Regions from separate parts of the Clostridium ljungdahlii DSM 13528 genome, predicted to be linked through region 1. Evidence: a T-box and tRNA genes for the amino acid it is inferred to sense, from the RefSeq annotation. Region 1 holds a T-box; the other holds one or more tRNA genes.
The links. A T-box is a leader RNA that pairs with one kind of tRNA and senses whether it is charged. The one in region 1 lies ahead of tyrS (tyrosine--tRNA ligase), so its partner is inferred to be a tRNA-Tyr.
Positions count from the first base shown of each region.

Region 2: it encodes a tRNA-Tyr, which carries the amino acid that the T-box ahead of tyrS (tyrosine--tRNA ligase) is inferred to sense. The anticodon was not compared.

Region 1 is NC_014328.1:3,747,515-3,762,749, forward strand. Features, by position in the region: gene CLJU_RS16900 (P-loop NTPase family protein) at 1-99, opposite strand, end outside; gene CLJU_RS16905 (hypothetical protein) at 157-345, opposite strand; gene tyrS (tyrosine--tRNA ligase) at 459-1,682, opposite strand; T-box leader at 1,738-1,998, opposite strand; gene CLJU_RS16915 (RBBP9/YdeN family alpha/beta hydrolase) at 2,133-2,702, opposite strand; gene CLJU_RS16920 (permease prefix domain 1-containing protein) at 3,127-4,104, opposite strand; gene CLJU_RS16925 (PadR family transcriptional regulator) at 4,141-4,482, opposite strand; gene CLJU_RS16930 (Nramp family divalent metal transporter) at 4,692-6,002, opposite strand; gene mntR (transcriptional regulator MntR) at 6,197-6,667, shown strand; gene CLJU_RS16940 (alpha-hydroxy-acid oxidizing protein) at 6,897-7,913, opposite strand; gene CLJU_RS16945 (2-thiouracil desulfurase family protein) at 8,054-8,518, opposite strand; gene CLJU_RS16950 (endonuclease MutS2) at 8,533-10,893, opposite strand; gene CLJU_RS16955 (U32 family peptidase) at 10,950-13,319, opposite strand; gene CLJU_RS16960 (cell division protein ZapA) at 13,402-14,001, opposite strand; gene pheT (phenylalanine--tRNA ligase subunit beta) at 14,164-15,235, opposite strand, start outside.
Region 2 is NC_014328.1:246,814-262,048, forward strand. Features, by position in the region: gene atpA (F0F1 ATP synthase subunit alpha) at 1-118, shown strand, start outside; gene atpG (ATP synthase F1 subunit gamma) at 141-992, shown strand; gene atpD (F0F1 ATP synthase subunit beta) at 1,005-2,399, shown strand; gene CLJU_RS01195 (F0F1 ATP synthase subunit epsilon) at 2,466-2,864, shown strand; gene CLJU_RS01200 (YwmB family TATA-box binding protein) at 3,204-3,941, shown strand; gene murA (UDP-N-acetylglucosamine 1-carboxyvinyltransferase) at 4,036-5,295, shown strand; gene spoIID (stage II sporulation protein D) at 5,480-6,526, shown strand; gene CLJU_RS01215 (M23 family metallopeptidase) at 6,678-7,394, shown strand; gene spoIIID (sporulation transcriptional regulator SpoIIID) at 7,617-7,871, shown strand; gene mreB (rod shape-determining protein) at 7,969-9,000, shown strand; gene yyaC (spore protease YyaC) at 9,092-9,640, opposite strand; tRNA gene CLJU_RS01235 (tRNA-Thr) at 9,890-9,965, shown strand; tRNA gene CLJU_RS01240 (tRNA-Tyr) at 9,971-10,055, shown strand; tRNA gene CLJU_RS01245 (tRNA-Val) at 10,065-10,140, shown strand; tRNA gene CLJU_RS01250 (tRNA-Thr) at 10,162-10,237, shown strand; tRNA gene CLJU_RS01255 (tRNA-Tyr) at 10,243-10,327, shown strand; SAM riboswitch class I at 10,407-10,506, shown strand; gene metK (methionine adenosyltransferase) at 10,677-11,852, shown strand; gene recD2 (SF1B family DNA helicase RecD2) at 11,983-14,220, shown strand; gene CLJU_RS01270 (hypothetical protein) at 14,204-15,226, shown strand; gene CLJU_RS01275 (ComF family protein) at 15,199-15,235, shown strand, end outside.

The DNA.
Region 1 (15,235 bases):
ACATTCTTCAATACCAAGTCGTTGCTTTACCCAGCGTTTAATAATCCTGTAATTCCCTAATTTCGGCGAAATTTCAAGTAAGATAATTGTATCTGCCATCTTTAACCCCTCTTCAAAACAAGATCTCCCTGTATCTTCGATAATCCAACTTGGTTGCTATATTATTGAATAAAACAGATTATCCCTTTCCTTAACGGGTCTTTTGCGATTACCCCAAGGGTTTAATTTATCAGAGATATGTACAATTTCATCAATTGGTTGGTAAAGGATTTTTAATATTAGGGACAATTTTTCTGCAAGTGTTAACTTGCCACTTGATACTGAACCAACGATATATATTTTCATATTTAATTACTCCTTTACATACAAATAACTTTTCTTCGTTATAAAGTACTATTCTGTACTAACTAACATTAGTATAAGTTGATTTTTTGCTTAGACCTCATGTATAGATATTACTAAACATTCCTTACCTTAACAAACTTAGACTTTCCAACCTGAATAACAAAACTATTACCTGAATTTTGCATTAGAAAATTATTATACTTCTTACCATTTATTCTTACAGCATTTTGATCTATAAGGCGCTTAGCCTCACTATTACTAGCTGCAATTCCACTTCCTGTAATAATTTTTACTAAATTCACCTCGTCATTTGATGCAAAGCAATCTTGAGACAAAATAAATTCGTCAATATCATTTGGAATGAGATTTTTTTGAAATACAGTCTTAAAATGCTCTTCAGCAGATTCTGCTTCACTTACTCCGCAATATAAGGTTGTTATTTCTTTTGCAAGCTGCATTTTAATATCCCGGGGGTTTGTTTCTGTATTATTAAGCTTTAACTTAATTGCTTCAACTTCATCTGGATGAATATCTGTGGCAAGTTCAAAGTATTTAATAATGAGATTATCTGGGATAGTCATTATCTTTTGGTAAATTGAAATGGCATCCTCACATATTCCAATATAATTTCCTAAACTTTTACTCATTTTTTCAACACCATCCGTACCTTCAAGTAAAGGCATAAATAGAGCTATTTGACTTTCCTGGCTATAATCTCCTTGTAGTGTACGCCCCATTAAAACATTGAAGGTTTGATCTGTACCACCCATTTCAATATCTGCCTTTACCGCCACAGAGTCATACGCCTGCATCAATGGATAAAAAAATTCATGTAATCCTATAGGTTTATTGTTTTTATATCTTTTCTCAAAATCATCTCTTTCTAGTATTCTTGCAACAGTAACTTTTCCAGCAAGCTTTAGCACATCTTCAAAATTAAGCTTAGATAACCATTCGCTATTAAACCTAACTTCTGTTTTATCTCTATCAAGTATTTTAAATACCTGTTTTTCATAAGTCCTAGCATTTTCAATCACCTGCTCCGTTGTCAATTGTCTGCGGGTTTTGCTTTTTCCTGAAGGATCACCAATTTTTCCAGTGAAATCACCAATTATGATTACTGCTTGATGTCCTAAATCTTGCATTTGTTTGATTTTTCTAAGTACAACTGCATGACCAAGATGTATATCTGGTGCAGAAGGATCTAGTCCGAGCTTAATTCTAAGAGGAATTCCTGAGGACACACTTTTCTCCAGCTTTCGCTTTAAATTTTTTTCGCTCACAACCTGACTTACACCTTTCATAATAATTTTAAACTGTTCTTCAACATCTTTCATTTCTGTCATCCTTTCTTATAAACAAAAAATTAAAAACTCCCGTCCGCTGCATTACGCAAAGGACGGGAGTTTTACTCACGTGTTACCACCTCAAAATTTATTTATACATCACTGTATAAACCTCATCGGGTACGGCACAAAAGGCTTATACCCTAGCGATGTAACGGTCGCACCCGGCAACAACCTACTAAGATATAAATCTTTTCAGTGTACCACTCAGAGATGTATTTCAAAATCTGTTTTCTACCCCTCTCATCAACCGGTAGCTTTCTGTTGAAAACTTATGATTTCTACTTCTTCTCATCGCAGTTTTGAATATTTAGCTCATATTATATCACTTAAATCTAATGCAAGTCAATTTTTATTAGATACTTTCATTTAAATGATCACTTATAAAATAAAAACATTATGAATATAATCACACCGACCCTAAAATTTACAATGAGAATATTAAGCATTAATTAAATTCTGGATTTCATTCAATAAAACAGGAAAATCAATATATCCATCACGAGCAATAAAATGCTTTCCTGATGAAAGGATCATAAGATTTGCATCTAACTCTTGGGCTAATTTTTGTGTTGCTTTGGTTGGAACAATATCATCATCTTTTGCAGTAATAACAATTCTTGATTGAACTAGACTTTTTATTCTTTCAATGTCAAGTGGTCCATCTACAAATTCTTGTAGACCTTCTGTTTGTTTCTCCATGGGATTTTCATTTATGAAACCTGAAACAAGTATTGCACCTTTAATTTTTATGTTTTTTTCAAGAACATAGCGAAGTGCCGTAACACATCCCAGACTATGACCAATAAATATCGTATTTTCATCAATATCCAAAACATTTTTACGAAGATGTTTAAGCCAGGATTCAAGATGAGGATTATCCGAATCAGGCATGTTAGGAATATGAATTTTAACAGGATTATTTTTAAACTGTTCTTTTAGCCATGGAAACCACTCTGCTTGATTGGAAGATGTATAACCATGAATAACATAAATATTAGTACTTTTCATTTTATTATTTCTCCTAATTATATAGATAATTTTTACTTCATAATTATTTATTATTTTGAATTTATTAATGTTTCATATTTCAAATATATTTATATAACTAAAAGTTGACTTATATTCGGAAAATATGAGGACAAAATTGAAAATCACATTCAAAAAATTTTTTAATAAATCTAGAGCTTGGCATTTTGAAAACCTATATGGATATTCTAACTTTAAAAAAAATCTAGAAGACTTTTATAAATTATATGATGCCTCTAGGTTCACCATAAAATTAAAGTAATCAATGTATTGAAACAAGGCGCACTAACAAGTAATGCGCCTTGTTCTTTTCGATAACTATAAGCTAAGTACAAATATGATATTGTTTAAAATAATCATTTAAAAGTCGCCCACGCTTAACTTAGTATGCCATAAATCAACAAATTTAAAATACTTTCCTTGAATTTATCTTTTTATATAAGATTGCAGATATTAATCCAGTAATAACTATTGCTGCTATAGTAAATCTTGACATAAATTCAACCAAACCTTGTTTATCAAAGAGTAGATAAAATAACCCACCAGTTTCTAGAAAAACTAATACTATAAAAAATATAGGTAATTTTTTTTCTGAATAAATTATGCCTAAAAATGCTATAGCAAATACTATCCATGATGCAAGGTATAATATATAGCTATAATTTCTAAATTTACTCCAAATGCTCTTATAATACAAATCGTCATACTCAGCCATTGCTTTATCGTCTAGCTTATTTTGACTATTTGTATACTTGAAGGTAACACTATATTTTAAAGTTTTTTTATCCTTAGCATAAATATAAGGTACTTTAAAATCAGAATTCTTTTCTGACATTGGAATTTTATTTTCTCTATAATATGAAAATAATTCTTTATGATCTTTCCATACAGAACAATAATAAATGCCATTATTGTTTTGAGAATTATATTTATCAAGTTTTTCAGTTATTTTTTTTTCAGTGTCTTTACTAAAGTTATCTTCGTTTTTTAAAATATCCGTTATTTCAGCTACAACTATGTAGGAAGACTGTTTATAGTAATGGGTACCAAAACCATTTTTATAAAGGATATTCGAATTTTTATTATATGTTAACCCTAGTGCAGCGCCTATTAAGTAAATAATTATAGCACATAAAAACAAACACTTCCAAAACTTTTTCTGTTCTGAAATAATTAATGATAATTCAGCATCTACTTCCTTTACTGGTCCAAACTCTTTTATAGCAATATCAATACTATCATCTTCATTTAATCCCTTATTCTGGAGCTCTTTTGTTCGCTCATTCAAGTGAGTTTTCATTTCTTCTTTTAATATCTTAACATCTTTATCTTTATTATTAAAGCTTTTATAAATTTGCTTAATGTAGTTATTAATTCTGTCCATGACCTTCCCCTCCCAAACTTAATTTGAATCAACTCTTTACTCATCAGTATCTAAAACGAAACGGTTCATTATCTTTTGTAATGCCTTCCATTCTTTTGTCTTTTGTTTAAAAATCTCTTTTCCTTCTTCTAAAATTTTATAGTAACGCCTCCTTCCCCCGCCAGTATTTTTTTCATCATTCCAGTAGCCTTCAATGTAATTTTTCTTTTCTAATCTTTTTAAACATACATATAGTGTAGTTTCTTTCATTTGAAATTCATCATTAGACTTTTCTCTAATTCTCTTTGATATTTCATAACCGTACATATCCCTTTCATACAGAACTGACAGTATCATTGTGTCTATATACCCTTTTAAAACTTCCTTTTCAAATTTCATTCCACACCTCTTCTTTATAATAAGGATTACTTCATATAATGTAGTACATTTTTATGTTATCACAAACTACTGCATAATGTAAAGTAGTTTGTGATAACATTTCCATATTTTATTTAACGTACCCCGAATTTTAAAGTACGATAAACGAACCCTTACTTTCTAATTAACAAATTCACTTGCAAAATAATACTCAAAAATAAGAGAAAATATTATGCCTGCCCAGTAAACGTTAAGTATAAAAGTACTATATTTAGTAGTATTATTATTGTAGCTATTAGAACACCTAACAGTCGTATAGAACCTTTATTAACTAAGATTCCCATCAAATCTTTACGTTTAGCTATAGTTAACATTTGAATTATTGGAAATGGCAAAATAAAACTAAGTGCTACCTGACTTAAAACAAGAGCATACATTGGATTAATTCCAAGTGAAATAATAATTAGGGCTGGTATCATTGTTATAAGTCTTCTTAAATTTATAGGTATACTTAAATTAACAAAGCCTTTCATTATAGTTTGACCTGCGAGAGTTCCCACAGCTGAAGATGATAATCCTGATGCAAGCAATGCTATTCCAAATGCACCACTTGATAAAGAACCTATTAAAGGTTGTAATGATTTATGAGCCTGTTCCATTGTATCTACTATCATTCCGCTTTTATAAAAGACTGCAGCCGATACTACAACCATTGCAGCATTAACAATAAAAGCTATATTCATAGCTATAGCAATATCTATTTTTTCCATTCTTAAATGGTTTAATTTTCCTTTATCTGACAAATCAATACTTCTATCTTGAACTAATTGTGAGTGTAAGTATATTACATGAGGCATAACTGTTGCACCAAGCATACCTACGGCAATTAACACAGCTTGACCATTAGGCAGCATAGGAATTATTGTATGGATGCCTACTTGACTCCAATCTGGTTTAGCAAGAAATATCTCTATTATATATGCAATAGAGATTACAGCAACAAGTGTTGATATTATAATTTCTATCATTTTTTGTCCATACTTTTCCATATAGCAAATTATAAATGTTATTACTCCTGTAAGAAGTCCCGAATATATCATAGGTATATGAAACAATAAGTATAGCCCTAATGTTCCTCCAAGAAATTCTGCTAAATCTGTTGCCATAGCTCCTAGCTCAGCAATAATCCAAAACACCCAGTTTACAGCTTTAGGGAATACCTTGGCACACATTTCAGGAAGATTGTGTCCTGTAGCTATCCCCAATTTAGCGGACATAGTTTGTAAGAATATAGCCATTATATTACTCCATAAAATTACCCAAATTAAGGTATAGTTAAATTTTGATCCTCCGCTAATATTAGTTGCAAAATTACCAGGATCAATATATGCTACACTTACAACAAAAGCAGGTCCTAAAAATTTTATTAATTCTTTTATTTTACCTTGTTCTATTACATTTTTCCTATTTATATCTTTTTTTATAGAGATATCTCCTGGTTGATTTAAACTAACATCAATTGAACTTTTTTCACTCTGCATTAAAATGCCACCCTTCTTATTAGATATGTTAATCACAAATAAAATAGTTATTACTAGTTAACCTTGTTAGCTAAGACTAAATTTTTTTCTAATATAAACTATGTAATAACAAAAAAAATGTTCCAATAAAGCAATTTTTTATTTGCTCAAACATATACTTTATTAAAAGACTACAGCTGAAAGTAGGTGAAAATATGGCTAAAAATAATTTTTACACTTTTAATGAATATATGAAAAAGGAAGATAAACATCTTACTGCTTCCATGGAAGATTATCTTGAGATGATATATAGGTTATCTTTAAATACAGGATTTACAAGAATTCATGAACTTTCACATGCACTTAATGTTCAGCCTCCTTCAGCTACAAAAATGGTACAAAAATTAGCAGAATTGCAACTTTTAAAATATGAAAAGTACGGAATTTTAATACTTGAGAAGAAAGGAAAGGCTCTTGGAGCTGAATTATTAAATCGTCACAATATTATTGAAAACTTTTTAAGGATACTTGATGTTTCAGAGTCTAATGTTTTGGAAGAAACTGAAAAAATTGAGCATACAGTAAGTAAGCAAACAACAAAATGTTTTCAAGATTTTTTAGAATTTATTAGAGATAACCCTGAAGTAATTAATAGTTTTAAAGCTTATAAAAATACTTTTAAATAATAACTGCACATCAGTATAAAAACTTATAATATTTCTATACTGTACAATAACATTAAGGACAGAAATGCCCTTTTTGGTTTTTACATTTTTCTAAACTATTTGTTTTGCTATTGTCAATAAAAATTTCGAGGGGAACCTTATAAGTAGTACCATTTCTTAATTCTAGATACAAAAAAATAACCCCTGATTTTATAATCAGAAGTTATTGATTTTCCCACTAAGTAAGATTCTATTTATAAAGTATTCTACCATCTACATTTTTAACAGACTTACATCCTGTTAAAACCATAGCTGATTTTAATTCACTCTTTAAATTTTCTACATAAACCTTTACTCCTTCTCTTTGTCCTCCAAAGGATGCAGTTACAAAAGGTCTTCCTATAAGTACGGCATCTGCTCCTAAAGCTAACATTTTAAGTACATCCACACCAGTTCTCACGCCGCCATCTGCAAGTATTGTAACCTTGCCTTTAACTAACTTCGCTATCTCTGGAAGTACCTCTGCCACTCCAGGCGTTTGATCTAAAACTCTTCCACCATGGTTTGAAACAACTATGGCACTTACTCCAGCTTTAACTGCAAGTTCTGCTTCGTCTGGAGTCATTATTCCCTTTAGTATAAAAGGAAGTTTTGTACTTTCTACAACTTCTTTTATTTCTTCTAAAGTCTTAGGTCCCACAGGTTTTCCATGAAGTGCTAAAGTTATTAATCCTGCAGCATCTATATCCATTCCTACTGCAAAAGCTCCTGCTTTTTCAGCAAGTTTTATTTTACTTATAACATTTTTATTTTCCCAGGGTTTTATTACAGCTATACCTTCTCCATTAAATTCTTTAAGCTTTTCAAGATTAGTTATAAGAAAAGAATCTACTGCTGTATCTCCTACCATAGGATATATTCCTGCATCCAGACATCCTCCTATAACCGAGGAAATATACTCTTCCTCAGTAAACTTTCCACCCATATTCAAAGTAGTTCCTGATACAGGTGCTGCAAAAACAGGTATGTCCATCTTTTTTCCAAATAACTCTATTGAGGTGTCAGGATCTTTAGCATCATGTATAACTCTCATATTTAATTTACATTTGCTCAGAGAATTAAAATTTTCTTTAAAAGAATCTCCTGTTCCCTTTCCTCCCATACCTGGCACTTCTCCAGCACAGGCGTTTCCATTACAGGCAGGGCATACCCTGCAGCTTCCATTTAAATTTTCCCTTGCATTTTTTAATATATCTTTATAGTTCATAATAATGCCGCCAAATATTAAATTTTTTAATATTTAGCAGTTCTTCACCCCTTTCAAATAATATTTTATTAAAAATAACTCATTTTATTTGAATATTAAGTTTAGGCATTTTCAAAGAAATAACTAATCCATATGCCAGCCTATTTTCTTTCAAATGCCTTATTAAAATCATCTTCTCCATATATCCTTATATTGTTTTTGCTTAAAAGTTCTGCCGTTACTCCAGCACCCTCTATAATATTTCCACTAAAGCTTCCATCATAAATTTTACCAAAACCACAGGAGGGACTTTTAGACTTTAAAATAGCTTCTTTTATATTACATGCCTTAGCTACTTTTAAAGTTTCATAGGCTCCTTTTAAAAATTCACTTGTACAATTTTCTCCAGTAGAACTCATTACAGCAGCTTTTCCATCTATCACATCTTTACCTGTACCACCACATATTTCGCAAGGATTTCTAGGAGTCTTCAGTCCACCTAACTGTTCCGGACATAGTGGTAGCGCCTTTCCTTCTTTCACGAGACTTAGTACTTTCTCACAAAGATTATTTTCCCCATTATATTTAGTATTAATGCCACACAAGCATGCACTTACTAATATCACTCCAGCCACACTCCTTATTTCAATTCAACTATTGTAACTCCTGTACCGCCTTCACCATATTCTCCAAGCCTGTGATTTTTTACATGAGAATGCTTCTTCAACATATCAGTTATAGAATTTCTAAGCACTCCGGTACCCTTACCATGTATTATAGTAACTTCTTTAAGTCCTCCCATGTATGCATCATCTAAATATTTGTCTACAGTATAAGTTGCCTCTATAGAGTCCATTCCCCTTAAATCCACTGAACTTGAAACATTTCTCAAATTTAATTTGGCTTCTCTTTTTAACTTTTTCTTTTCACTTTTTGAATTACCACTAGAAGCTCTCAATTCTTTCAACTTCACACTTATTTTCATGATTCCTGCTTGAACCTGTACTTCCCCTTTGCTGTCAGGTTTTGATAGTACAACTGCTTTTTGATTTAATGAAGGTATGAATACTTCCTGCCCTTCTTTTACAGATTTAAGCTCTTCTCCAACATCATTTTTATTATCATACAACTTTTCTTCAGTTTTCTCTAATCTATCCTTGAGTTTTTTTCTATTTTCCTCTAATTTATGCCTTACAGAAGAAGTGTATCCCATTCTTTCCAGTTCTCTCATATCCTTTAGAATTTTATCTGCTTCTTCTTTAGAATTTCTTATTATTTCCTTTGCCTCTCTCTGTGCTCCAATAATAGCCTTATCTCTTATATTTTGAAGTTTACTTGCTTTTTCTTCATATTTTTCTTTGATTTTAGCTGCCTCACTTTTTAGTATTTCTGCTTCTCTAGCAAAAGTTTCAGCTTTTGATTTTTTTTCCTGAAGGCTTTGAATTAAATCTTCAAATTGTAAGGCATCGCTAGCTATATTTTCTCTAGCATCTTCTATTATAAACTCTGGTAATCCAAGTCTTTTGGATATTTCAAAGGCATTAGACTTTCCTGGTACTCCTATCATAAGCCTATAAGTAGGTCTCAGAGTTTCTACGTCAAATTCTACAGATGCATTTTCTACTCCCTCATTTTTTAAAGCATATACTTTTAATTCACTGTAATGAGTCGTAGCTACTATAGTGCATCCTCTTTTTCTTAAATTTTCAAGTATTGATACTGCAAGAGCTGCACCTTCTGTAGGGTCAGTACCTGCACCTAATTCATCAAACAATACAAGAGATTTTTCATCAAAATTTTCAATAATATTTACTATATTAGTCATATGTGACGAAAATGTAGATAAATTCTGCTCTATGCTCTGCTCATCTCCAATATCTGCAAATACCTCTGTAAAAAACCCTACGGTAGAATTCTCCCTAGCAGGTATCATAAGTCCACTTAGTGCCATGATGTGCAAAAGTCCTATGGTTTTAAGAGTCACAGTTTTTCCTCCTGTATTAGGTCCTGTTATAACTAAACAGCTAAAATTTCTACCTATATATACATCCATAGGTACTACTGTTTTTTTATTTATAAGTGGATGCCTTCCTTCTATAATATTAACTACTCCATTTTCACTTACATTGGGAATATTTCCATTTAACTCATTTCCAAATTTAGCTTTGGCAAATATAAAATCAAGTTCCCATATTATATCTGCATCTCTTTCAACCACTGTTATATTATCATATATTTGCTGAGATAGCTCAGCTAATATCCTATCTATCTCTGCTTTTTCCTTTAATTTTAGTTCCTTTATTTCATTGTTCAAATTTACAAGTCCCATAGGTTCTATATAAAGAGTTGCCCCACTTGAGCTTTGATCATGGACAAGTCCTGGCACGGATGACTTATTTTCCGCTTTTACAGGAAGCACGTACCTGTCTCCCCTCATGGTATATAAGTTATCCTGCAGATAATCAGAGTAACTTCTTATAAGTGAATTTACCCTATCTCTTACTGAAGCATTTTTATCTTTTAGACTTTTTCTAATATTGTAGAGAAGAGAACTTGCCTTATCAGATATTTCATCTTCGCTTTCTATAGCTATAAAAATTTCATCTTCTAAATTTTTTAAAGGAACAATACCTGCACATATATCTTCTATAATTTTAAAATGTTCTTCATCTTCCGACACAGTTATATACTTCTGAATTCTCCTCGCAGCCCTAAGTATTGCTCCTATTTTAAGAATTTGTCCTGGCATTAATGTAGAACCTTTTCCTGCCATTTTTATACCCTGTCTTACATCATAAACCCCTTCAAAAGGAGGATTGCCTTTAGTTACAAGAAGTTTTAAAGCTTCTCTTGTTTCCTGCAAATGTTCTCTCACTTCATACAGGTTGTCATAAGGGCTTAATTTTTCTATTAAATCTTTAGCTGCTCCAGTATTTGCGTAATCCTTTAATCTTTCCTTAACTTTATAAAATTCTAAAACCTTTAATGATTTTTCGTTCATTTAAATTTACCAATCCCTTCAGATCAAATGACTTTAATTTTGTGTTACCCGTAGCCTTACTCTATACTATTTTTATAATGTCCTCTGGTAAACTCACTAAAATCACCATGAAATTCTTCTTTTTCAAAGCATTCTAATATTTTTTTAGTCTTGCTATAATTTTCATCAATAAAATCTACTCTAAAACTATCAATTCCCATATTTCTAAGTTCTTCTATATGTGGTATAAGGTTAGTTGCAACAGAATTATATATGTAGCTTCTGCAGAATTCATCCGTGTCTAATGGAAACTCTTTTTTCTTTCTGTCTATAAGAAAGAACTCCCCTTCTTTACAAGCACCTTTACAATTTTTAGAAGTAGTTTTACCTCCAAAAGTGCTTCCTATAGCACAATACTCACTTACCATAAGCTCCACTTTTCCATATACAAACATTTGAGCTTTAAAATTACTATTTCTAATTAGCTCATTTATTTCATGTTTACTTAGTTCCACACTTAAACAAGATCCATTCATAATTTTGCTATAAAAATCCAGTGCACAGCTGTTTGTTATGTTTAACTTATAATCACCTAATATATTTAGCTTATTTCTAAACTTACTTATTATACCTAAATTTGCAGTAACTATGCCTGCAATTTTATCTAAGTTTTTATCTATAAATTTCTCTATATAATTAAATTCGTTTTTAACTATATTGGGAACTTTAATATATATTTTTTTAGATTCAAGATTATTTAAATTATTTATTTTAATTTGTTTAAAGGGATTTATGCATATGTGTTCAAAACTTGATTCCATCACTGCCTTTAATTGCTCATTAGTATTTACAAATACCATTTTAGGCGGTAAATATACTTTATCAAGATTATTTTTCAGCACAGATACTCCATATACTTTTTTGCTTGAAATACTACTTTTTTTATTTCTATTTAGTATATATTGCTTGATTTCATCTAAAAGTTTTCTTCTAATTTCATTTAAATCAGATATAGGCAAAAATCCAGGTTGAAATATTTCAAATTCTATGCTATCAAATTTAAATATATTATTTCCAGTTCTATTTAAACTTTTATATATTCTCTCTTTGCTCAAAGGCTGCTTTAGAGCCTCTTCTACTATTTGTCCTTCTACCCTAAAATCATTTTTATCGTAATTGCAGTACAAAGTAACTGGCTTTCCAACTTCAAATTGTATTTTTAAACATAAGTTAATTTTCTTGCCATAATGATCTTCATATATCTTTTCTAACTTTTGAAGCTGAATTAAGTCAGAGGTTTTATATATCCTATCTCCTGCTTTATAATTTGCTGGAAAGATTTTGACCCTTTCTCCCTTATAAGCCTTTGCAGTTTCTTTTCCGGACTTCACCAGTTTAGAAATAGTAAAACCACTAGTTCCAATTCTCACTCCATCTCCTTCTGATATATCTTCAGTAAGTAGAACGCTTTTATCACTATTTACTTCACCTATTTCTATACCTGTATTCTTAGGGAAAGAATACGCCATCATATCTTTTCCAGTATTTTTATACAAGTAAGCCTTTGAAAATCCCTGTCTATTAAATAATTGCAAAAGTCTTTTTTTACTGCCTTCTATATAAGATAAATCCTTTAATTTTTTACCGTCTTGATAGAAATTATCAATGACATTTCTATATTCCGATACAACTCCTGCCACATATTCCGGTCTTTTCATTCTTCCTTCTATTTTCAAGGAACTTGCTCCACTTTCTATTATTTCCTTAATATCTTCAATAGTACACATATCTTTTGGACTTAAAATATACCCCTTATCCTTATCTTTATCTTTCTTATTTACAATTTCATAGGGAAGCCTGCAGGGCTGGGCACATCTGCCTCTATTTCCACTTCTTCCTCCAATCATACTGCTCATAAGACACTGTCCAGAATAGCAAACGCAAAGAGCTCCGTGTATAAATATTTCCGTTTCTATTTTGAGAGTTTTAGATATATACTCTATTTCTTTTAATGAAAGTTCTCTAGAAAGTACTATTCTTTTAAAACCTAGTTTGCTTAAAGACAAAGCAGCTTCTCCATTATGTACTGTCATTTGAGTAGAAGCATGCAGTTCAAGTTCAGGAAGCTTTTCTCTTAAAAGAGATGCCAATCCTATATCTTGTATTATAAGGGCATCTACTCCTACATTATACAAAAACTCAGCATATTTACAAGCTTCTTTTAATTCCTTTTCTTTCATTATAGTATTTATAGTAACATATACCTTTACATTATATAGATGGCAATATTCCACTGCCTCTTCCATTGTCTTGTCATCAAAGTTAGAAGCATAAGCCCTTGCAGAAAACTTATTTCCTCCAAGATAAATAGCATCTGCCCCTGCTTGAACTGCCGCATATAAACTTTCTAAATTTCCTGCTGGAGCTAATAATTCTACTTTTTTCATTATTCCATCTTCTCCTGTTTAAATATTTGAATTTATTCACTCACTAATAAAATCCGAACCAAGACCATCGTCAGTTCGGATTTTATTTTACTCCATTATTTAAAAGAGCATTTTTCTTTTTTCTCTCTTTTGCCAGACTTATCTGGTTTTCTTCTAGCTTATGTTGAAGATCTATTATTTTATACTTACCCGATTGTACTTGAAATTTCAGTTCTTTGTTTTGTGCCACCATTTTGGTATTTTCATTCATATACTTTTGAGCTTCTTCTTTTATAATTTTTATTTCTTCTTCTAATTTGCTTATTTTCTCGTCTTTTTCTTTTAAAGCCTCACTACTACTGCTATTCTTTAGTTTTATTTTAAGTTCAGCATTAAGTTCCTCCGTATACCTAAGCTGCTTTCTCAAAGAACTGATCTGATCCTCGTATACTTTTCCTACTCTTTCTAACTCCTCCACTCTTCCTGACAACTGACCTTCTTTTTCCTGAGCTTTTAACATATCGTCTGCTACATTAAGTGCCGATAAAACAGCTGCTGAGGAAGTGCTTAATTTGCTATTATTTTTTATAATACTCTTAACTTTTTTATCTACATAACTTGCTACTTTATGTAGGTATTCTTCTTGCTCGTCACCTTTTAAATTATATTCAATTCCATTTATAAAAACCGTCACCATATTCATTTAAACACCCTCTTAGATCATGCTGTTTCCAATTCTTTATAACAACATTCTATCACAAATTCTTCACATATGAAATATTTTATTTTACCTTAAAGAGCTAAAGCATCATAAAATAAGCTGGATGAACATTAAATTCATCCAGCCTTATTGATCAATGAATCCTTATTGTCTAAGTTGTGCTCCTAAATTATGCTCTAGTGATCTTATTATTTTGCTATGAACTTTATTAACTTCTTTATCTGTAAGAGTTTTATTTTCAGCTCTATAAGATATTGAATAAGCTATGCTCTTCTTTCCACTTTCTATCTGTTTTCCTCTATAAACATCAAACAACTTAACTTTCTCTAGGATATTTCCTCCCTGCTTTCTTATAATGTCCTCTACTTCCTGTACCATTATATTGTCATCTACTAAAACTGCAAGGTCTCTAGAAACTGCAGGGAATTTAGGCAGAGGTCTGTATTTCTTATCTGAATCAGCATGTTCATACAAAACATCTAAGTTTAATTCAGCAATATAACATCTTTCATCTATACCATAATTTTCGCATACAGTTGGGTGAATTTCTCCAAGCACTCCTGCTAACTTTCTATTTACATAAAGGGCAGCTGTTCTCCCAGGATGGAAAGTTGGATTATCGCTTTCTCTCTTAAAAGAAATCTTCTCTATTCCTAAGGTATCTAATATGTTTTCCACTATACCTTTTAAATTGAAGTAATCACATTCACCATACATTCCAATGGTTACAATATTATCTTCTTCAGGTAAAGTATCACCATTTTCTAGTGGAAGATACACTCTTCCAATTTCAAATAACCTTACAATCTCATTTTTTCTTGAATAGTTTCTACCTAAGCATTCCATCATAGACGCTAATGTAGTTGTTCTCATTATGCTGTAGTCTTCTCCCAAAGGATTTTTTATAGCTATAGCATTTCTAAGCTTGCTATCTTCAGGTAAAAGTATTTTATCAAATACTTTCCTACTTACAAAAGAGTAACTTATGGATTGATTTAATCCACTTGAAATAAGTGTTTCTACCAATTTATCATCCAGCTTTTGCTTTGGATTCTTTCCTCCTCTTGTACTTACACTTTCTATTACAGTAGTAGGTACATTACTGTATCCATATATTCTAGCCACCTCTTCTGCCACATCTTCTCTTATATTTATATCTCCCCTAAAAGTAGGAACATCTATATGTAAAATGTCTCCTTTAAGCTGAGTTTTTAAT
Region 2 (15,235 bases), 1.1 Mb from region 1:
TCATCATAAAGAAATAGGTGATGAAATAAAAAATAAAAAAATTATATCCGATGAATTAAGTGATAAACTTGGAAATGCTATAGAGGAATTCAAAAAAATATTTTTAGCAGAGGCATAGTTTCTTCTGCGGGAGGTGAAATATGGCAGGGGCAGGACTTGTTACAATAAAAAGAAGAATTAGATCAATAACCAGTACTCAAAAAATAACAAATGCCATGGGACTCATTGCCACCTCTAAACTTAGAAAAGTTAGAAAAAAGCTTGAGGCAAATAATAAATATTGTGAACTATTTAGTTCCCTTATGAATGAATTTGTTTTAGGAGCAGAGGGAAGAAATATTTATATACATGGTAATAAAAGCAATAAGAAACTCTACATAGCTTTAAATTCAGATACAGGATTATGCGGAGGCTTTAATGGCAGTGTAGTAAATGAAGCAGATGCTGCAATGTCAAAAAATAAAGAAAATTGCCTTTTGATATCTGTGGGACAAAAAGGAAGAACGTATTTTAAAAGGCTTAAGTATAGTACAGAAGCAGAATACGTGGATATTTCAGATGTTCCTACTATAAATGAAGCAGATACCATAGTATATAAGGCTCTAGACCTTTATAGAAGTGGCGAGGTTGGAGAAGTTAATATAGTATATACTAAGTTTATTTCAACAGTTAGACAAAAAGTAGTTGTTGAAAAATTACTTCCATTGGAAGCTGATAAAAAAGAAAAAACAAATTATCTTGTTAAATTTGAACCATCAATAGATGAAATGATGGATGAAGTAGTACTTTTACACTTAAAGCAAAAAGTACTTAACTGTATGATAAATTCAAAAGTAAGTGAACAGGCTTCCAGAATGACAGCAATGGATGGGGCAACTAAAAATGCAAATGATTTACTGGATAAATTGAATCTTAAATACAATAGAGAGAGACAATCTGCTATTACACAGGAAATAACTGAAATAGTTGGAGGAGCAGAAGCTCTTAAGTAAGGAGGGACATTGATGCCAAATATAGGCAAAGTTGTTCAGGTTATAGGACCTGTAGTAGATATAAAGTTTGATACAGAAAACCTTCCTAATATATATAATGCCATAGATATAAAATCAGGTGATAAAAAAATTATTACAGAAGTTGCACAACATTTGGGTGATGATGTAGTAAGAACTATATCCATGGAGAGTACAGATGGATTAATGAGAGGTATGGATGCAGAAGATACAGGATCTCCTATATCTGTACCTGTAGGTGAGCCAGTTTTAGGAAGACTTTTTAATATGCTAGGACAGCCAATTGATGAAAATGGAGAAGTAAAGGCAGAACAATACTATCCTATTCATAGACAGGCGCCAAGTTTTGAAGATCAATCTGTTAAGCCTGAAATGTTTGAAACTGGTATTAAAGTTATAGATCTTCTTGCACCATACCAAAGAGGCGGAAAGATAGGACTGTTTGGTGGAGCTGGTGTTGGTAAAACAGTTCTTATACAGGAACTTATAAATAATATAGCAAAAGAACATGGTGGATTATCAGTATTTACAGGTGTTGGAGAAAGAACAAGAGAAGGAAATGACCTATATTATGAAATGCAGGAATCAGGAGTTATAAAGAAGACTGCTTTGGTATTTGGTCAGATGAATGAGCCACCTGGAGCAAGAATGAGAGTTGCACTTACAGGACTTACTATGGCAGAATATTTTAGAGATAAAGGTCAGGATGTACTTTTATTTATAGATAATATATTCAGATTTACTCAGGCAGGATCTGAAGTTTCAGCGTTACTTGGTAGAATACCTAGTGCCGTTGGTTACCAGCCAACTCTTGCAACTGAAATGGGTGCTCTTCAAGAAAGAATAACATCCACAAAACAGGGGTCTATTACATCTGTTCAGGCAGTATATGTTCCAGCAGATGACTTGACTGACCCGGCACCATCTACAACATTTACGCATCTTGATGCAACTACAGTTCTTTCTAGATCTATATCAGAAATTGGTATATATCCTGCTGTTGATCCACTGGCATCCACTTCAAGAATATTGGATCCAAGGATTGTAGGAGAGGATCATTATAAAGTAGCATCAGATGTTAAACATATACTTGAAAGATACAGTGAACTTCAAGATATTATAGCAATACTTGGTGTAGATGAGCTTTCAGAAGATGATAGATTAGTAGTTATTAGAGCTAGAAGAATTCAAAGATTTTTATCACAACCATTTTCTGTTGCAGAACAATTTACAGGATATCAGGGTAAATATGTTCAAATAAAGGAAACTATAAGAGGTTTTAAAGAAATTCTTGAAGGTAAATATGATGATTTGCCAGAAACTGCTTTCTTATTTAAAGGAAGTATAGATGAAGTGGTTGAAGCAGCTAAAAATATGGGAAAAAATTAAAGTGATTTATTAAGCAAAATTGGTTTGAGAGAATTTTGTTTAATGTAAATTTTAAAGGAGATTAATATGTCAGAAGTTTTAAAATTAACTATCCTTACTCCCGATAGAGAATTCTATGAAGGAGAAGTAGTAGAAGTAATAACGGAAAGTATTCAAGGCGACATAGCAATTCTTCCAGACCATATGCCTTTAGTTACCACTTTAAAACCTGCAAATACCGAAATCGTTCAAAAAGATGGCAAAAAATTAAAGGCATTTACATCAACCGGAGTACTGGAAGTAATAAATAATGAGCTAAAAATTTTATGTGATTCTTGTGAATGGCCAGATGAAATAGACATAGATAGAGCAAAAGCTGCTAAAGAAAGAGCTGAAAAAAGATTAGTTAGTCAGAAAGATGGAGTCGATGTAAAAAGAGCAGAAATGGCATTGGCTAGAGCACTGGCTAGAATTAATCTGAAATAATGGAGCTTTTGATATTGCTGTATTTTAATTGAAGATAAAAAACACTATCTAAAAATCATTAATACAATGATTTTGGATAGTGTTTTTTTTGTATCTAAAAATATTCACATTTTGTTATTTAGAATTATATACTAATATAGGTCCCTCCTATGGAATCTTTATTTTTTGAAATACTAATGTCAGTTCTCTAGTATAAAAAAAGACTATCAGATAAAATTTAGCAACTTAAACTAAGTAGAAATCTATTGAATATTAAAAGGAAAAGTTGTCCATAATTTTTAAAGAGAAATAGAAGGGGGTGAAAATGTTCTGTTTAATTTTGTGCAGAACTAAATATATATGAAAAAACTAAAAATGTTAAGCTGTTTATTGGTTCTTGTATTTTCTTTTCAATATTATGTTTGTGCTTCAGGAGATAATTTGGGTGTAAGATCTACATTATTCCAAAAATCCGTTTCTAATCTAAAGGAAACAGATATATTTAAAAACATATTAGAAAAGACTAACAGTACCCCGGTGGAGTGTGGAATTATGGCTACTTTTAATACTTCTAGTGGTAAGGAAAAGGTTGTAGATGAAATATTTAAGGTATTAATGAGATATAGTGAGTGTAACAAAAAAGTGTGGAGAAATAATAAAATTTATTGTATAGAATTTAATGGATATTATGCAGAGGGCTATGTAGAAGGTGTAGAAAATGAAAATTATAATATCATTACAGTTAACATTACAAGAAAATCCAGTCAGTACAAATTACAGGATTTGAAAAGTATGGTAGATAGATCTCTAGGTGATAGAAAAGAAAAGTGTAAGTATTTTGAATATGTAAAGGCAAAAACTCAGAAACAAGACGTAAGTAGTGTAAATAGTGAAGTTAAAAACATTTTAAAATGCTATGGTACATCTGACATTAAAACTATAGCTTTAGAGGAAGGATACAGTTCTACTGCTTATACACATAAGTATGAGCCAATACAAAGTGGCACAGGTTTAATAGATTTTAACTATGCTGTTGTAAAATATGATACAGGCACTTATATAATTATGGGAACTCCAGAAATAATGGTTACATATTAGGAATCATATAATATGGATGTTTTTGTTAAATGTAACTTATAAGGCGGTACAAAAATTAAGTAACATATTAGCAATTATAGAATGGAGGAACATTATGAGTAAAATAGTAGTTAAGGGAGGAAATAAACTGCATGGGGAAGTAAATATCAGTACTGCTAAAAATTCTGTATTGCCTATTATAGCAGCTTGTATTTTAAGCGGAGATAAATGTGTAATAGAAAAAGTACCAATGCTTGAAGATGTTTTTGTAATAAGTGACATATTGAGGAGTATATCTGCAGATATAAATATAGACAAAGATACAAATAAAGTAATAATAGATTCATCTAATATAAAAGATTGTAACCCATGCAGCGAATTGGTAAAAAAAATGAGGGCGTCATTTTTAATAATGGGTCCCATGATAGCTAGGTTTGGAAAGTTCAGATTATGTCTTCCAGGTGGATGCAATATTGGAACTAGACCTATAGATCTTCACTTGAAGGGATTAAGTGCTCTTGGAGCAGAGGTGAATGTAGGGCATGGATATGTAGAAGCAAGTGCTAAGAAATTGATAGGGGATAAAATATATCTAGATTTTCCTTCAGTAGGGGCTACAGAAAATATAATGATGGCATCAGTAATGGCAGAAGGAGAAACTATAATAGAGAATGCAGCAGAAGAACCCGAAATAAGGGATCTGGCAAAATTTTTAAATAGCATGGGGGCAAATATTATTGGTGCAGGGTCAGGTACTATTAGAATATTAGGAGTAAAAAGCTTAAAGGGAAGTACTCATAGACCAATATTTGATAGGATAGAATCTGGTACTTTTATGGTGGCAGCTGCTATAACTAGAAGCAAGATTAAAATAAATGGTGCTAATGAAGAATACTTAAAACCTATAATCGCCAAGTTAACTGAAGTTGGAGTTCATATAAGCTCACAAGGAAGTAGCTTGATTGTAGATGGAAGAGATGAATTAAGACCAGTAGATATTAAAACTATGCCTTATCCTGGATTTCCAACTGATATGCAGTCACAGATGACAGGACTTTTATGTACTGTTATGGGTACAAGTATAATAACAGAAACTATTTTTGAAAATAGATTTATGCACGTAGCAGAGATGAAAAGGATGGGAGCAAACATAAAGATAGATGGAAGAAGTGCTGTTATAGAAGGTGTAAAAAAACTTACTGGAGCAGAAGTTAAAGCAACTGACTTAAGAGCAGGTGCAAGCCTTATACTTTGTGGGTTGGCAGCAGAAGGTGAAACAGAAATTGCAGATATATACCATGTAGATAGAGGCTATGTAGATATTGAAAAAAAATTAAAAGCACTAGGAGCTGATATTAAGAGGATAAATGAATAATACTCCTATTATATATATTATTAGACAAAGAAAAGATTAGAACAAAATTTTTTCTTTGTTTTTTTATTGGAATATTTTATAAGATATTGCAATAAAAATATAATATTGTAGTTTAAAATATATATAAGGCATTTTCAAAGAAATGAATTGATATTTTCTTTCAAGGGCCTAACAGGAGAAAAATATGAAGAATGATGTATTAGACTTTTTAAAAAAATTTATTATTTTAGTATTTATGGGTACATTATTTATAATTGTACTTTCCTTATTTATAGTTGGAACTGGAAACTCAAAATGTGATAATTTACCTCAATTCCTGATAAACTCAAAAAATATAATACTAAAAAAACAGGATACCAATTCAGAAAAAATAAAGGTGTATATAACTAAAGAAGATAAAGTAAAAGAAATGGATTTAGAGCAATATGTAACAGGAGTAGTAGCTGCTGAAATGCCTGCGGAATTTTCGGAAGAAGCACTTAAAGCACAGGCTGTGGCGTCTAGAACTTTTGCAGCTGCACATATGGAGGTGTACGGAGGGAAAAAATACAAAAGCAATACAGGTGCAGATGTATGTGATACAGTCAAGTGTCAGGTGTTTGTTAACAAAGAAGATAGAATTAAAAATTGGCCTAAGAGTGATGGGGATAAGTATTGGAGCAAAATTGTAGATGCAGTGCAAGCTACTTCAGGTCAGGTGCTGACTTATAAAAATAAATTGGTGATGGAGCCATACTATTTTGCAGTAAGTGCAGGAAAAACTGAAAATTCAGAAGACGTATTTGGAGAAGCAGAGGGATATTTAAAGAGCGTAGAAAGTCCAGGAGAAGAAAGTGCTAGAAAATATAAAACTTCAGTGAAAATGTCATATGTGGATTTTATAAACAAGGTAAACTCAAGTTACGCTAATTCAGGGTTATCTTCAGAAAATTTATCTAATCAAATAGCTATAAAAAGTAAAAATGAAAGTGGATCTGTAAAAGAAATTAAACTTGGTGCTGTTACAATATCTGGTACAAAATTTAGAGCTATTATGGGATTGAATTCGGCAAACTTTAGTATAGATTTTAAAGATGGTGTGTATATTCAGTGCATTGGATATGGACATGGAGTTGGAATGAGCCAGTGGGGAGCTAATTATATGGGCAAAAATGGCCAAAACTATAAAAATATATTGTCTCATTATTATGAGGGAACTAGTCTAGAAGATGTAAACTTATTTAAAAAATAATGATTATATCATCTAATTGTATGTTACTAAAATACATTAAATAAATATTAAGTAAAAAAGAGGGAAATTTCCTCTTTTTTTTGTAAAAAAATTTCATAAAATATGTATTTTTTTCTATTCTCTGGACAAACTACAAAAAGGAGGTGTTAGTATGAACAAAAAATCTTTTAACAAAGCAATCAACTTTTTAAAAAAGGAGAGCTTTTATGTAATACTGTTTATATGTTTATGCATTGCAGTAACAGCAGCAGTAATAACAGCAAGAAATAATAAAAATCAAAGTGCACAGCTTCAAAAAAGTCAGGCTGTAGAGCAGAAAAAAATTAGGGAAACAGCAAAGGCAAATGAAAAGCCTTCTTCCAATTATAATAATGCTCTTCAAGTAAAAAAGGATAATAAGTCAAAATCCAATATATCTAATAACGAAGCATCGAAGGGAGTATCTAACTCAGTAAGCACTTCCTTTCAAAAGCCAGTAGAGGGTAATATTGCAAGAGGTTATTCAGAGGATCCAGTATATTGGGATTCTACAGCAACTTATAGACCAAACTTAGGATATGATATACAAACTCCACTTGGCAAACCAGTGTTTGCAGCTATGGATGGAAAGGTAGAATCAGTAAATACAGCAACACAGGATGGAGTAGAAGTTATTATAGATCATCAAAATGGATTAAAAACAGTTTATTCTAACCTAGATCCAAATGTGAAAGTTAGTGCAGGTCAAACCATAAAAAAAGGAGCAGTTATTGGAGTAGTTGGGAAAAGTACATTGAGATCAGCTTATGAGAAATACGGAGATCACTTGCACTTCGCTGTTTTGAAAGGAAAAGAATTTGTTGACCCAGGTAAATATATAAAATACTAATATTTGGCCATTTCTTAGAATTTTATGGAGAAATGGCCCATACACAATGAATTTTAAAATATTAATCAGCATATTTATAAATATATAGGAACAAGTATAATTGGCAGAGATTATTTAGTTTAATGATAAATACGAGTAAATACGTTTATGGATATATAATGTAAAGTTTCATCATCAATTGTTGATTGTAAAACGGTAACTGTAAAAAGGAGTTGAATAAAATTGAAAGATTATATTGAAGAAAGGGTTTTGGAAGTTGCCAAATATATAATAGGATCTAAGGCCACAATAAGGAAAACGGCTAAAGTTTTTGGGGTAAGTAAAAGTACTATACACAAGGATATGACAGAAAGGTTGCCTAAAATAAATCCTCAGATCGCTCAGGAAGCTAAGAGTATATTAGATTATAATAAGGCAGAGAGACATATAAGAGGTGGTAAAGCTACTAAAATGAAATATAAAGCTATTGAAGGCTAAAAACATTCCTATTATAATTAGAATATGATATGATAATAAAGGTAAATAAATTTACCTTTTAGTTTCAAAAGCAAAGGAGATTAGGAGTGAAAAGGGAATGTTTTTTAGCATAGGAACAGATATGGGAATAGATCTAGGTACAGCAACCGTACTTGTTTATATTAAAGGCAGGGGGGTAATTTTAAAGGAACCTTCAGTTGTTGCTATAGATAAGATAAAAAATAGAGTACTAGCTGTAGGAGAAGAAGCATGGCAGATGATAGGTAGAACACCTGGTAATATCGTTGCCATTCGTCCATTAAAAGATGGAGTTATATCTGATTATGATGTAACGGAAAAAATGTTGAAGTATTTTATAAGCAAGGCTTGTGGTAAAAATAGAATATCTTCACCAAGAATAGTTGTTTGCGTTCCATGTGAAGCTACTGAAGTTGAAAAAAGAGCTGTAATTGATGCGGCTAAAAATGCAGGCGCAAAAAAGGTATTTTTAATTGAAGAACCACTGGCAGCAGCTATAGGAGCTGGTATTGATATAACTAAGGCAAGTGGAAATATGGTAATAGATATAGGTGGAGGAACCACTGATGTAGCAGTAATTTCACTTGGAGGAATAGTTGTAAGGTCTTCTATTAAAGTTGCAGGTGATAAGTTCGATGAAGCCATAATGAAATATGTGAGAAAAGAACATAAGTTGATGATTGGTGAAAGAACCTCGGAAGATTTAAAAATAAAAATAGGATCTGCTTTTGATAGAGATGAAGAAGTAAGTATGGAAATAAGAGGTCGTGATTTAATTACAGGACTTCCTAAAAATATAACGGTATCTTCTGCGGAAATGAGAATAGCACTAAAAGAAACTGTAAATTCTATAGCAGATACAACTCGTGCAGTACTGGAAAAAACACCACCAGAATTATCAGCTGATATAGCTGATAAAGGTATTTTTATGACTGGTGGAGGTGCACTTTTAAATGGATTGAGTAATTTAATACAAAAAGTAACTAACGTACCTGTTTATGTTGCAGAAGAACCAGTATCATGTGTAGCACTGGGTACAGGTAAAGTACTTGAATATTTAGACAAAATGGAAGTAGTTTTTAGCGGCGATGATATAACGTTAATAGATTAAAACAAAGAAAAAATCTAACTTATTTAGTATTATGTATTTTTTAATAAGTTAGATTTTAATTTTCTTATATACACTAAAATGTTAGACATAGTTAAATATCAATAAATATGTTGTTGTAATATAAATAATATGAATGAATTAATGAATAAAGTATTACTTCAGCCATACTTAAAACTAAATTAAGACGTATATTGCTGCTGGAATTATTAAATAAATCTTCACTGCTATTTGAATCAACTATACCTATTATTGAGGAATTCCCTACATCCGGGAGAGATTTCCCTACACCTTTGCCAGGATGAACTGGAAAGTCTCTTACTTGAATATCGCCTATAGTTTCTAGATCACCTAAGCAAGCATCTATTCCTATAATGTTTTTATGCGGGTGAAGTAAATTTATTTTATTCAGTTTGCTTTCAATGTTTAAAGCATGTATAGGATCTGAGATTGTACCGTAGACAGGTAGAGGAAAATGTTTGCACTTTAAAAGTGTACCTACTAAGGGACCCAGACAGTCCCCTATATATCTATCTGTACCAATGCATACAATTATGGTATCGTTATTAATGTAATTTTTTAAAAAATAGGCAAGCTTGTAATATGCTAAGGGATCTTTATAATTAGTTTTTGCTTTATTCAATATATTCACCTTCTTTTATGTATGTACTTGTGAAGAACACTATATATAATTTATATGATGAGTTTATACAAATTATTAAAGTTAAATTAAGTGAATATGATTTTGAAAGAAATATAGAGAAATATGGAGAAAGATATATATAATATTAAAATTTAATCATATATTAAATTTGATAATAAGTTAATAAAACTGTATACTAATTTACGTTGAGTACGTTCTTGTTTTAAAGAGCGTAGGGTAATAAAATAAGCTGGCATGGCTCAGCAGGTAGAGCAACTGACTTGTAATCAGTAGGTCGTGGGTTCGATTCCTACTGCCAGCACCAAACATGGAGGAATTCCCGAGTGGCCAAAGGGGGCAGACTGTAAATCTGTTGTCAGTGACTTCGATGGTTCGAATCCATCTTCCTCCACCATAAATATAAGGGCGCATAGCTCAGCTGGGAGAGCATCTGCCTTACAAGCAGAGGGTCATAGGTTCGAGCCCTATTGTGCCCACCATTTAGAATAATAATAGAATAAGCTGGCATGGCTCAGCAGGTAGAGCAACTGACTTGTAATCAGTAGGTCGTGGGTTCGATTCCTACTGCCAGCACCAAATGCGGAGGAATTCCCGAGTGGCCAAAGGGGGCAGACTGTAAATCTGTTGTCAGTGACTTCGATGGTTCGAATCCATCTTCCTCCACCATAAATATAAAGGCACTTTTAGGTGTTTTTTATTTTATAAAAATTTTATAATCTTAATAAATCAAAAAATTATATTATAGCTCTTATCAAGAGAGGCGGAGGGAACAAGGCCCTATGAAACCCGGCAACCAGTGAAAATCACCAAGGTGCCAATTCCTGCAGTATTCTGCAAGATAAGAGAGTAGTTAAGTTATTTAACCTCTTCTTATCGAAGAGGTTTTTTTAATTGATATGCCACTTTAGGTATTTCAGTTTATATTGTGAATATAGGATTTAAATTAGCATTTAATGCAATAGAATTAATTCACTTATTGTAAGAAAAGTATATTTTTACATGGGAGGTATAGAAAATGAGAAAACTATTTACATCTGAATCAGTTACAGAAGGCCATCCAGATAAAATGTGTGATCAGATTTCAGATGCTATCTTAGATGCCATACTGGAACAAGATCCTTATGGAAGAGTAGCGTGTGAAACTGCAACTACTACAGGTATGGTTTTGGTTATGGGTGAGATATCAACCAATTGTTATATTGACATTTCAAAAATAGTTAGAAATACTGTAAGAGAAATAGGATATACTAGAGCTAAATATGGATTTGACTGCCAGACTTGTTCAGTAATAAGTTCAATTGATGAACAATCATCTGATATAGCTATGGGAGTCGATAAAGCTTTAGAAGCTAAGGAAGGCGAAATGGAGGCCATAGAAGCTATAGGTGCTGGAGATCAGGGTATGATGTTCGGATTTGCTACAAATGAAACTCCAGAATATATGCCTATGCCAATAAGTCTTGCTCACAAACTTGCAAAGAGATTAGCACAGGTTAGAAAAGATAAAGTTTTAGATTATCTAAGACCGGATGGAAAAACTCAAGTTACTATAGAATATGAAGACAATAAGCCAGTTAGAGTTGATACCATAGTAGTATCTACTCAGCATGATGAAATGGTAACTAGAAAACAAATTGAAACAGATATAATAAACAATGTAATAAGACCTGTTGTACCACGAGAGTTTTTAGATTATAAAACTAAGTATTTCATAAATCCAACAGGAAGATTTGTTGTTGGAGGTCCCCAGGGAGATTCTGGACTTACAGGAAGAAAGATAATAGTAGATACCTATGGTGGTTATGGAAGACATGGCGGCGGTGCTTTTTCTGGTAAAGACCCAACCAAGGTTGATAGATCTGCTGCTTATGCTGCAAGATGGGTAGCAAAAAATTTAGTAGCTGCAGGTATTGCAGATAAGTTGGAAATACAACTTGCTTATGCCATTGGTGTAGCAAAGCCTGTATCTATAACTGTAGATACTTTTGGTACAGGAAATATACCGGAAGAAAAAATAGTAGATATAGTAAACAAGGTATTTGATCTGAGACCAGCTGCTATAATAAAAGATTTAAATCTTAGAAGACCTATATACAGGCAAGTTGCGGCTTATGGACATTTTGGAAGAACTGATATTGATGTACCTTGGGAAAGGCTAGATAAGGTTGAAGAAATAAAAAAATATATGTAAATAATGAAAAGCTCTATATTGTAAAATGATATAGAGCTTTTTTAGTATGGTGGATTAAGACAAAGTTTAATGTGGTATAATTATTTATAAATATATGATTTTGTTTGCAAATAAGGGTAGGAGAGATTCTATGCAAGAATTACAAGGAATTGTAGAAAGTATAATATTTCAAAATAAAGATAATGGGTATGTAGTTGCTAAAATAAGAGAAAATAAAGATGAAGTAACTATAGTAGGATGTATACCTAATATAATTGAAGGACAAAATTTGAAGGCTGTAGGGGAATGGGTTCTTCATCCTCAGTTTGGGAATCAATTTAAGGTTCAGGCTTCTGAAGAGATAATACCTAGTACTACTATTGGCATAGAGAGATATTTGGCCTCTGGAATAATATCGGGCATAGGTCCAGTAACAGCAAAGAAAATAGTAGAGAAGTTTGGTGAAAATACCCTTCAAATATTGGATAATAACATAGGAAGATTAAAAGAAATAGAAGGTATAGGAGCAAAAAAAATAGCTTTAATAGAGGAATCCTATTCTAAACAAAATGAAGTGAGAAATATAATGATATTTCTGCAAACTTATGGAATAACTCCTAGTCAGTGTGTTAAAATACATAAAAAATTTGGAGCAGATTCTATAAGTATTGTGAAAGAAAATCCATATACCCTTACAGAAGAAATAAGTGGTATAGGTTTTAAAACGGCAGATAAGATAGCAAGAAGCCTTGGAATAGAGAATAATTCTCCATTTAGGATACAAAGTGGAATAAGGTATTTGGTGAATAAGTTTTGCAGCTTGGGAAATACGTATATGCCTATAGATAACCTTATAAAAGAAGGTGTTGACATACTCCATATAACTCAAAAAGAACTGGAAGAAAACATATATGAAAGTTCTGTAAATGGAAAAATAAAATTGGAGAAGTGGGAAGATAAAGTATGTGTATTTTCTATGACCTATTATTATTGCGAATTGAGTGTAACTAGAAAAATATTGATGTTAGCTTTTACTAAATATAAGGATATGGATTTTAATATAGATAAAGAGATAGAAGATTTTGAGAAGGAAAATAATATGAATTTTGCTGTTTCTCAAAAAGAAGCTATTAGAGGGGCAATTGAAAATGGAGTGGAGATAATAACAGGAGGTCCTGGAACAGGTAAAACTACAATAATTAATTGCATAATTAGATTATTTGAAAAGGCAAAGCTTAAAGTTTTAATGGGTGCTCCCACGGGAAGGGCAGCAAAGAGAATGTCAGAATCTACAAAACGAGAATCAAAGACCATACATAGGCTTCTTGAAATGGGAGTGGGAAGCGATGAAGAAGCTTTATTTTTTTCAAGAGGAGAGCAATCACCACTACAATGCGATGTGGTTATTATAGATGAGGCTTCTATGATAGATATAGTGCTCATGAATAACTTATTGAAGGCTGTCTCTATGGGAACTAGGTTAATAATAGTAGGGGATGCAGAGCAGCTTCCATCTGTAGGACCTGGAAATGTGCTAAGAGACTTTATAGACAGTAAGTGTATTAAAGTAGTTAGATTAAAAGAGATATTTAGGCAATCAAAAGAGAGTATGATTATAGTTAATGCTCATAAGATAAATTCTGGAGAGATGCCTATTTTAAATAAAAAGAATAAAGATTTTTATTTTATAAAGTGTCAGGATCCTTCGGATATATTAGATACATTGGTAGGATTAATAGATAAAAGGCTGCCAAGTTTTAATAGTAGTTGGAATAAAATAGAGGATATTCAAATACTATCTCCTATGAGAAAGGGAGTTTTGGGAGTATCAAATTTAAATAAAAAACTTCAACAAGTTCTAAATCCTAAAAGTCCCAATAAGAGAGAAAAAAAGTTTAGAGATATGACTTTTAGGGTAGGAGATAAAGTGATGCAGATTAAAAATAATTATACTTTAAAATGGCAAGGCATTTCAGAAGAAAACAAGGAAAGTGGTATGGGTGTTTTTAATGGCGATTTTGGATATATAGAAGACATAGATGAAGAAAAAAATAGAGTGGTAGTTGTGTTTGATGAAGAAAAAAGAGTTGTATATGATAGTATGTACTTAGATGAGCTGGATTTATCTTATGCAATAACCATACATAAAAGTCAAGGTAGTGAATTCCCAGTAATTATTATACCTATGTTTATGGGTCCGCCGCTGCTTATGAATAGAAATTTATTGTATACAGCTATAACTAGAGCAAAACAGATGGTAATACTTGTTGGGAGTTTGAAAGCTTTGAACTTTATGATAAATAATAATAAAAGCTTTGAAAGGTATTCGTTATTAAAATATAGAATAATGGATATAATGGAGAGTGAAACAAATGCTACTGTGGAATGAATCATGTCTTATTAATGAGAGAAAAAAAATAAGTGAGAATATAGTAAAATGGAGCGGTACTAAAGATATTTTTTTAAACTGTATCTCAGTTCCTTATAATTCTACTGAGATTTTCCTGGAGATTATTGAAAAATACATAAGACAAAATGAAAATATTATTTATATTACTAATGAAAAAATGGGTAATGTGGATATAATAAAAAATATAAAAAAGTATACACATTTTACAGATTATTGCTATGTAAAAGGATGTAAAAGTAATTCAAATTGTAAATTGCAGATATGTAATTTTGAAAATGCGTCAAAGTTGGAAGATAAGTTTGAATTAGTTATATATGATGATATAAGTAGTTTTTCATTATACAATAAGTACGAGATATGCAAATTAATTAGCAAATTAACTCATGAGGATAGTAAAGTTATAATATATTCTATAGAAAGTATAGTTGAAAATAGTAAAAAGGTATTTTTGCCTGCTAAAAATGAAGGATTAATAATTGAACCGAGGAGTATACTTACTAGACTGAATATGAATAAAGAAATGCCTTTTTTGGTATACGATTATTTAAAATGGTCAATAAGTATAGGCAAGAAGATAATAATATATGTACCTAGCAAATATAAAATAGACAAGGTAGCTTCATATATGCATAAATATTGTAAAAATTTAGCACATGATGTAGTATGTTTTGCTAAAGGGGAATCGAATAAGAAATTGATTTATAAGTTTTTACAGACAAAAAACTCAATATTAATAACTAACTGTTTTGAAGAAACTGCATTAAATGCAAAAAATTCAGAATTGATAGTATATTTTGCAGATGATGTTAACTTTACTTATAAAGAATTTGTTTACTTGTGTGGAAGTGTTGGAAGAGGTGAAAAAGATTTAAAAGAGGAGGTTATACTGGTTTCCAATATAGAGACAGAAGAGATTGAGAAAGCAAAGAGTATAACTAGCAATTTTAATAGGGAAGCATGGAACATGGGATTACTAAAAATTTAAAATTTTTAT